One region of the Spelaeicoccus albus genome, then DNA from elsewhere that is predicted to be linked to it. Evidence: riboswitches for the same ligand, from Rfam matches in the RefSeq annotation. Region 1 holds a riboswitch; the other holds the start of a gene.
The links. A riboswitch is a leader RNA that binds a small molecule or an ion and turns the genes downstream of it on or off. The one in region 1 is predicted to bind glycine.
Positions count from the first base shown of each region.

Region 2: linked by a shared signal. The riboswitch ahead of gcvP (aminomethyl-transferring glycine dehydrogenase) and the one ahead of gcvT (glycine cleavage system aminomethyltransferase GcvT) in region 1 are both predicted to bind glycine.

Region 1 is NZ_JACBZP010000001.1:1,758,794-1,763,002, reverse strand. Features, by position in the region: gene glyA (serine hydroxymethyltransferase) at 1-1,239, opposite strand, end outside; gene gcvT (glycine cleavage system aminomethyltransferase GcvT) at 1,242-2,357, opposite strand; glycine riboswitch at 2,412-2,509, opposite strand; glycine riboswitch at 2,510-2,607, opposite strand; gene BJY26_RS08110 (DUF202 domain-containing protein) at 2,695-3,024, opposite strand; gene BJY26_RS08105 (YidH family protein) at 3,032-3,415, opposite strand; gene BJY26_RS08100 (IMPACT family protein) at 3,497-4,102, shown strand; gene BJY26_RS08095 (glutamate-cysteine ligase family protein) at 4,180-4,209, shown strand, end outside.
Region 2 is NZ_JACBZP010000001.1:2,857,516-2,861,724, reverse strand. Features, by position in the region: gene gcvP (aminomethyl-transferring glycine dehydrogenase) at 1-2,563, opposite strand, end outside; glycine riboswitch at 2,633-2,733, opposite strand; gene BJY26_RS13300 (ParA family protein) at 2,774-3,571, shown strand; gene BJY26_RS13295 (MerR family transcriptional regulator) at 3,690-4,209, opposite strand, start outside.

The DNA of each region.
Region 1 (4,209 bases):
GTGGTCGGCGGCCAGCTTCGCCACGCGACCGGACAGCGCTTCGATGTCGTCGCCCAGCAAGCACTGCGCAATGATGTCGGCGACTTCTTTGAACGCGTCGGTGTCGAATCCGCGGGTGGCCAGTGCCGGCGTGCCAATCCGCAGGCCCGACGTGACCATGGGCGGGCGCGGGTCGAACGGGACGGCGTTGCGGTTGACGGTGATGCCGATCCGGGCAAGCCGATCCTCGGCCTGTTGCCCGTCCAGTTCGGAGTCGCGCAAGTCCACCAGCACGAGGTGCACGTCGGTGCCGCCCGTCAGCACGGTGATGCCGGCGTCCGTCACATCATCGGCCGTCAAACGCTCGGCAAGGATGCCGGCGCCGTCCAGACACCGGCGTTGCCGGTCGGCGAAACCGGGCTCGGAAGCGATCTTGAACGCCGTGGCCTTCGCAGCGATCACATGTTCGAGGGGCCCGCCCTGCTGGCCCGGGAACACCGCCGAGTTGATCTTCTTGGCCAGATCCGCCTCGTTCGTCAGGATGAACCCGCCGCGCGGCCCGCCAAGCGTCTTATGCGTCGTCGACGTCGTCACATGCGCATGCGGCACCGGGTTCGGATGCAGCCCGGCCGCCACCAGCCCGGCGAAATGGGCCATGTCCACCATCAGATAAGCCCCGACCTTGTCGGCGATCCGCCGGAACTCGGCAAAGTCCAACTGCCGCGGATACGCCGACCAGCCCGCGATGATCAACTTCGGCTCATTCTCCACCGCCAGCCGCTCGACCTCGGCCATGTCCACCCGGTAGTCCGAATCAGCCACGTGATACGCCACCACGTTGTAGAGCTTGCCGGAGAAATTGATCCGCATGCCGTGCGTCAAATGCCCGCCATGAGCCAAATCAAGGCCCAGGATCGTATCCCCCGGCTTCAGCAATGCGGCCATGGCCGCAGCATTGGCCTGCGCACCCGAATGCGGCTGCACATTAGCGAACCCCGCTCCGAACAGGTCCTTGATCCGCTGAATGGCCAACCGTTCAATCACGTCAACGTGCTCGCACCCGCCGTAATACCGGCGACCCGGATATCCTTCCGCGTACTTATTCGTCAGTACCGACCCCTGCGCCGCCATCACGGCGGCCGCCGCATGGTTTTCCGAGGCGATCATCTCCAGGCCGTCTCGTTGACGTGCAAGCTCGGCATCGATCTCGCGGGCAACTTCGGGATCGATCTCCGACAACGGCGAATTCAGATCGGTCATGCTCAGTCCTTCTTTCTGGAATAGAACGGCAGTGCTGTGACTTCGAACGGTTGGGGTTTGCCGCGCAAGTCGACGTTGACGGCCGTGCCGGGCTCGCTGTGCGCAACGTCGACGTACGCAAGTGCTATCGGGTACCCCAGAGTCGGCGACGGCGCACCGGACGTGACTTCGCCGATCCTGTTGCCGTCGGTGGCCGACTGTACCGCGTACCCTGCGCGTCCGGCCCGTCGCCCCGCGCTTTTCAGGCCGACGAGCACCCGGGCCGGCACGTCGTCCTTGAGCTTTTCAAGCGCGGATCGTCCGACGAAGTCGCTGGGCTTGGCCATACTGACGACCTTGCCGAGTCCGGCGGCGAACGGCGTCAGGTCGACTGTCAGTTCATGGCCGTAGAGCGGCATCCCGGCCTCGAGGCGCAGCGAGTCGCGACTGGCCAGACCGGCGGGGGCGGCCCCGACGTCCGCGCCGGCTTCCAACGCCTTCCGCCATAGATCGCCGGCGTCCGCATTCGGCACGTAGATCTCGAAGCCGTCCTCGCCGGTGTATCCGGTGCGCGCCAGCAATGCGTCATGGCCGGCGACCTGCAGGCGGATGCCCGCGTAATAGCGAAGCCCGGTCACGGCGTCGGCGTCGGTGTCATTGGTGAGACGCAGCAGGATCTTTTCGGCCTCGGGGCCTTGGATCGCCACCAGCGCGGTGTCTTCGGATTCGTTGACGACTTGCACATCGAAGTTCGCGGCACGCTCGGTCAAAGCCGCCGTGACGGCGTCGACGTTCGACGCGTTCGGCACTATCAGGAACTCGTCGTCGGCCAGCCGGTACGTGATGAGGTCGTCGACGATGCCGCCGCCCGGCGTCAGGACGAACGAATATTTGGCACGGCCGACCTTCATCGCCGACATCTTGCCGGCAAGCGCGTAGTCCAGGTATTCGGCTGCGGCCGGTCCACTCACGCGCACTTCGCCCATGTGGCTGAGGTCGAAGACGCCGGCGGCCGTGCGGACGGCACGGTGCTCGGCAAGTTCGCTGTCGTATTTCAGCGGCATCTCCCAGCCGCCGAAATCGGTGAACGATGCGCCGAGCTTTTCGTGCTCGGCATGCAGCGGCGTGTGCTTACTCATTTCGGCTCTCAAACTGTCGGGGCTATCGGATCAGACTAACGCGCGTGACTGATTCCTCCCCCCTCTGTATCGAACCTGAGAGATTTGCGTCATATTGCACTGGCGCTTGCACCGTCGGTGAGCCGGCGAAGCCGGCTGCTCTTCAGAGTTGCCTGGTCGAAACGGTACGTGTGCCTGAGAGATTCCCGGGGAGGAGTTGCTCCTACGGCGTCCGTCACCTGGCTGGCACGGACTCTCCCGCTTCGATTTGTCGGCTATGAAATTGGATTCTTCAAGTGAACCACATCACGGCAGACAAACGATAGTCGTACGGGCGGTCGCCGGCAGAAAGCCACCGTCAGGTCAGCACGATGCTCGCCATCGCCACGAGCGCGGCCCCGACCACCATGAGCGATATTGCGGCATGCGGCAGCGGGTTTCCGGCCGCCCGGCTCTCGGAATGTTCGGACGGCGCTTCCCGGAAGTGGTTGCGTCGGTGCGAGGAGTATAAGGTGACGCCGGCCGCCAGAAGTCCGAGCGCCAGGGCTGCCGTCGTGATGAACCCGTTGTGGCCGGTGATGCCGCTGCGCAGCAACAGCGCACTGTTCACGCCGATGGCCAATGCCGTCCGATTCCAGGCAAGCGCAGTCCGTTCGGGTTGCAGGCCCGGATCACGGTTTTTGCTCATTGCCGCATTACCCCTGCATCAGCACGGGCCGTAACAAGATGACCGCCACAAACACGACGCCGATGGCAAGTGCGGCACCGGCCAGGATGGACAGGACGGGACTGTGCGGCATCGCCCGCCGCCGGCGCATGGCGATCTCGTTGGCCTTCCATCGGACGTAGGCAACGGCGCTGAGCAAGATGGCCAGCAGCCCGAGGCCCACGGCCAGCGCGACGATGATCCATCGGGGAGCGAGCCCGCCGGCGAACTGGTCGATGGCGACGGCGCCGGCCAACAGCGCCAGGGCCGTGCGGATCCACGACAGAAAGGTGCGCTCGTTGGCCAAGGTGAACCGGTAGTCCGGATCGTCTCCTTGCTCACGCCACCGCGGGGTCACCTGCTGATTCCACATCCTTCTTCAGTCGCTGCCGGTTCAAGATTACCGGCCGATCGACTTCCGGCCACCGGCCGCCCGGCCCGGTACTGTTGTCCGGTGGAGTTTCTTCGCACGCCCGTTGCGCTCGCCGAGGCCGAGATCGAGGTCAAACGATCCCGGTTCATCGCGGTGGTCGGCCCGGCGCAGGACGAGGACGCCGCCGGGCGCCGGATCGCCGAGCAACGGCTGGCGCATCCGCGGGCCCGTCATCATTGTTCGGCTTTCCGAGTCGCGGACGGAAGCGTCGAACGTTCGGACGACGACGGCGAACCCGCCGGCACTGCCGGCGGCCCGATGCTCGGCGCGCTGGACGGCGCACACGTCGTCAATGCCGTAGCGGTCGTGACGCGGTATTTCGGCGGTGTCCTGCTGGGAACCGGCGGGCTGGTCCGGGCGTACAGCGGCGCCGTGCGGGAGGCGCTGGCAGCGGCGTCCCTCCGTGACTTGACTCGCTTGCAGACGCTCACCGTGGTCGTGGACTACGCGATAGCGGCACGGGTGGAAGCCGCCGGGAATCCGTGGCGCGTTCTCGGCGCACAGTACGGCGCGAGTGTGACGATGCGCCTCGGCGTGCCCGGAGATCCGGACGCCGCACGCGCCCGGTTGCGCGATCTGTCTGCCGGAACCGCGTCGATCGAGCTCGGCGGCGTCACGTACGCCTGACGCGCGCGCCGATGACCTGCCGAAATGGGCCGGTCCGATCTCTACCCTTTCCCGGGCGATTGTGGTTGAGTTTGGGAATGGGAGAGGAAATCGCCGCCGAATCGTTC
Region 2 (4,209 bases), 1.1 Mb from region 1:
GATCCTCGCTCTCGGTCGGCTCGACCATCAGCGTGCCGGCCACCGGGAACGACATGGTCGGCGCGTGAAAACCGTAGTCGATGAGCCGTTTGGCCACATCGTCGACGGTGATACCGGTTTCCTTGGTGATCTGGCGAAGGTCCAAAATGCATTCGTGCGCGACGTGCCCGTCCGATCCCGTGTACAGCAGCGGATAATGGCTGCCGAGACGTCCCGCAACATAGTTTGCCGCGGCGATTGCCGATTGGCTGCTGCGTTTCAGGCCGTCGGGGCCCATCATGCGGATATATGCCCAGGAGATCGGCAGGATCGAAGCCGAACCGTATCTCGCCCCCGACACCGGACCGACGGTGCCGGCCCCCGGCAGGAACGGCGCAAGATGCTCGCGGACGCCGATCGGGCCCACTCCGGGGCCGCCACCGCCGTGCGGGATGCAGAACGTCTTGTGCAGGTTCAAATGCGAAACGTCGCCGCCGAAGCGGCCCGGCTTCGCCAGCCCCATCAGCGCGTTCAGGTTCGCACCGTCGAGGTACACCTGTCCCCCGGCGCCGTGCACTTGATCGCAGATGTCCGAGATCGTTTCCTCGAACACGCCGTGGGTCGAGGGATACGTGATCATGATGGCGGCCAAGCGATCGTGATGTTCGTCGATCTTGGATTTCAGATCGTCCATGTCGACGTTGCCGAATTCGTCAGTCGCCACCACTGACACCTTGAGCCCGGCCATGACGGCGCTGGCCGCGTTCGTACCGTGCGCGGACGCCGGGATCAGGCAAACGGTGCGGTCGGTATCGCCGCGCGATTCATGGTAAGCGCGGATGGCCAGCAATCCGGCCAGTTCGCCCTGGCTGCCGGCGTTCGGCTGAACCGTGACGGTGTCGTACCCGGTGATCTCGGCCAGCCAGCCTTCGAGTTGTTCGATCAGGGCCACCATGCCGGCCGTGTCGGCCGCCGGCGCCAGCGGGTGCAGGTTGGCGAATTCCGGCCAGCTCACCGGTTCCATCTCGGCGGCGGCGTTGAGCTTCATGGTGCACGAGCCGAGCGGGATCATGCCCCGGTCCAATGCGTAATCCTTGTCCGCCAGCGTCCGGAGATACCGCAGCATCTGGGTTTCCGACCTGTGCACGTGGAACACGGGATGCGAGAGGTACTCGCTGGTGCGCGACAAACCACCGAAATCGAAGTCCGGTTCGAGGTCGTTGCCTGCGTCGGCAGCGTGTGCCTTCCCCTTCGTCACGGTGGCGAAGGCTCCGAGCAGCCTGTCGATATCGGCGCCGGACGTCGTCTCATCGGTGGAGACGCGCACCGTGTCGTCGTCGGCGCGGAAGACCAGACAGCCTGCATCGTGGGCGGCGTCGGCGAGTTCGGTCGCCTTGCCCGGTGCGGAGAGCTGGATGGTGTCGAAGAAACGCGGAGTCGTCACGGTCAGGCCGAGTTCGGCAATACCGGCGGCAAGCCGGACGGCGCGGGCGTGCACCAGGCCGGCGATGCGGCGCAGGCCGGCGGGCCCGTGGTAGGCGGCGTACAAGCCGGCCATGACGGCCAGGAGTACCTGCGCAGTGCAGATATTGGATGTGGCCTTTTCGCGGCGGATGTGCTGTTCGCGGGTCTGCAGGGCGAGTCGGTAGGCGGGCCTGCCGACGTTGTCCTCGGAGACCCCGACCAGGCGACCCGGCAATGACCGCTGCAGGCCCTCTCGCACGGCCATGTAGCCCGCGTGCGGGCCGCCGTACCCCATCGGTACGCCGAACCGTTGCGAATTTCCGATGCAGACGTCGGCGCCCATCTCGCCCGGCGACGTCAGCAGTGTCAACGCCAGCAGGTCGGCCGCGACGGCTACGCCGGCCCCGTGCTCATGCGCCGATTCGATGACGGGCGTCGGATCGGTAACCGTGCCGGACGCCGCCGGGTACTGCAGCAGTACGCCAAAGTAGTTCTCGTGCGCGATCGTTCCGGCGCTGAGGTCCTCGACGGCCAAACCGATGCCGAGCGCTTCGGCACGGGTACGGATCACGGCGAGCGTCGACGCGAAGATATCGCTGTCGACGACGAAGACCGAGTCGGCCGGTGCTTTCCGGTTGGCACGCCGGAGCAGTGTCATGGCTTCGGCTGCCGCTGTCGCCTCGTCCAGCATTGACGCGTTCGCGATGTCCAGGCCGGACAAGTCGGCGACAGCCGTCTGAAAGTTGAGCAGCGCTTCGAGGCGGCCTTGCGAGATCTCGGGCTGGTACGGCGTGTACGCGGTGTACCAGGCGGGGTTTTCAAAGACGTTCCGGCGGATGACAGCCGGCGTGTACGTACCGTAGTAGCCCTGGCCGATGAACGACGTGTTCACGGTGTTGCGGCCGGCGATGGTGCGCAGCTCCGCCAACGCTTCGGCTTCGGATGCGGCAGGCGGGAGGTCCAGCCCCTCGTCTCCGCGAATGCGCGTCGGGACCACGGCGTCCGTGAACGAGTCCAGATCCGAGAAGCCGATTTGCTCGGTGACACGCGCCGTCGTTATGTCATCCAGGCCGATGTGACGGTCGGCGAATTGTGCGAAAGTCTCGGTGTCGTGCGTCATGTGGAGGCAACCTTAATTCAGTACGGTCAATGAGGCCTCCCCCGCTGTCATGCTTCATTTCAGCGTCGCCTGACCCGTGCGGTCTTGGATGCCTGAGAGCTTGACGGGGAGTGTTGCCCCTTCGGCGCCCGAGACTGTTTCCTGCCCCGGGACTCTCCCGCGCGGGGTCAACAGCAACCTCAAGCCTACATGTTCGGTACCGTAATTGCTGTGCTGGTTTTAAGTGTGAGCAGTTTGAAGGGCGGCGTCGGCAAGACGTCCGTCACCTCGGGTCTGGCGTCGGCGGCTTTTGCGCGCGGCATTCCCACGCTCGTCGTCGACATGGATCCGCAAGCGGACGCGACAACAGGTCTTGATATCGAGGCCGGACGCGACCATGACGTGTCCGACGTTTTAGCGTCTCCGCGGCAGAAATTTCTGGACGCCGCAATCATCCCGAGCGGATGGTCTGCCGATAAGCCGCACGCCCTCGACGTGCTGCCCGGATCGCCGCGATCGGCCGAATTCGACCGCCCGACCCTTTCCGACCGCGGATTGCGCCGTCTCGATGAGGCGTTGAAGAAGGTCGAACATCTGTACCAGCTCGTGCTCATCGATTGCCCTCCGTCGTTGGGCGGGCTCACCCGGACGGCACTGACCGCCAGCCAGCGTGTCGCCGTCGTCACCGAGCCCGGGCTCTTTTCGGTCGCAGCAACCGATCGTGCGCTCCGGGCCGCCGACGAACTCCGACAGCGAGTAGCCCCCAATCTGCAGCCGCTGGGCATCGTCGTCAACCGCGTCAGGCCGCGTTCGACGGAACATCAGTACCGCGTGAAGGAGCTCAAAGACATGTTCGGCCCGCTGGTGTTGAATCCGCAGGTGCCCGAGCGAAGCGTGCTGCAACAAGCTCAAGGGTCGGGGCGGCCTATTCACCAATGGCCGGGCAAGACGTCGGCCGATCTGTCGGGCATCTTCGACTCAATGCTCGACCGTGCGCTACGAACCGGGCGCCTGCGCGGTCGCCGTTAGCCTGCGCCGTCGTTAGCCCGCGGTCGACACCGGACGAGTGCGCCTGCCGGACGTTCCGGTCGCAAAAATGCCGCGTCGCCCCGCAATGGGAGCACGCGGCATCCTGTGCCGGCTTCGTTCAGCCGATCTTGCGGGCTTCGCGCCGCTTGGCGAGTTCGTCCATTTCTGCGGGAATTTCCTCCGCGCGCTCGCTGGGCAGATCGGACAGGCTGCCTTCAACCTCGCGCCAAACCCGCCCGACGGCGATTCCAAAGACCCCTTGGCCGCCTTGCAGCAAGTCGATGACTTCGTCGGCGGACGTGCATTCGTACACGCTCGCGCCGTCCGACATCAGCGTGATCTGTGCCAAATCGTCGACGCCGCGTTCGCGCAGATGCGACACGGCCGAGCGGATCTGCTGCAATGAGACGCCGGTGTCGAGAAGTCTTTTGACGACCTTGAGCACCAAGATGTCTCGGAAGCTGTAGAGTCGCTGACTTCCGGACCCGGCGGCGCCGCGGACGGCCGGGACGACCAGCCCGGTTCGGGCCCAGTAGTCGAGCTGGCGGTATGTGATGCCGGCGGCCCCGCAGGCCGTCGGGCCACGGTAGCCCACCTCGTCGTCGAGGACGGGCAAATCTTCGTCAAAGAGCAGCCCC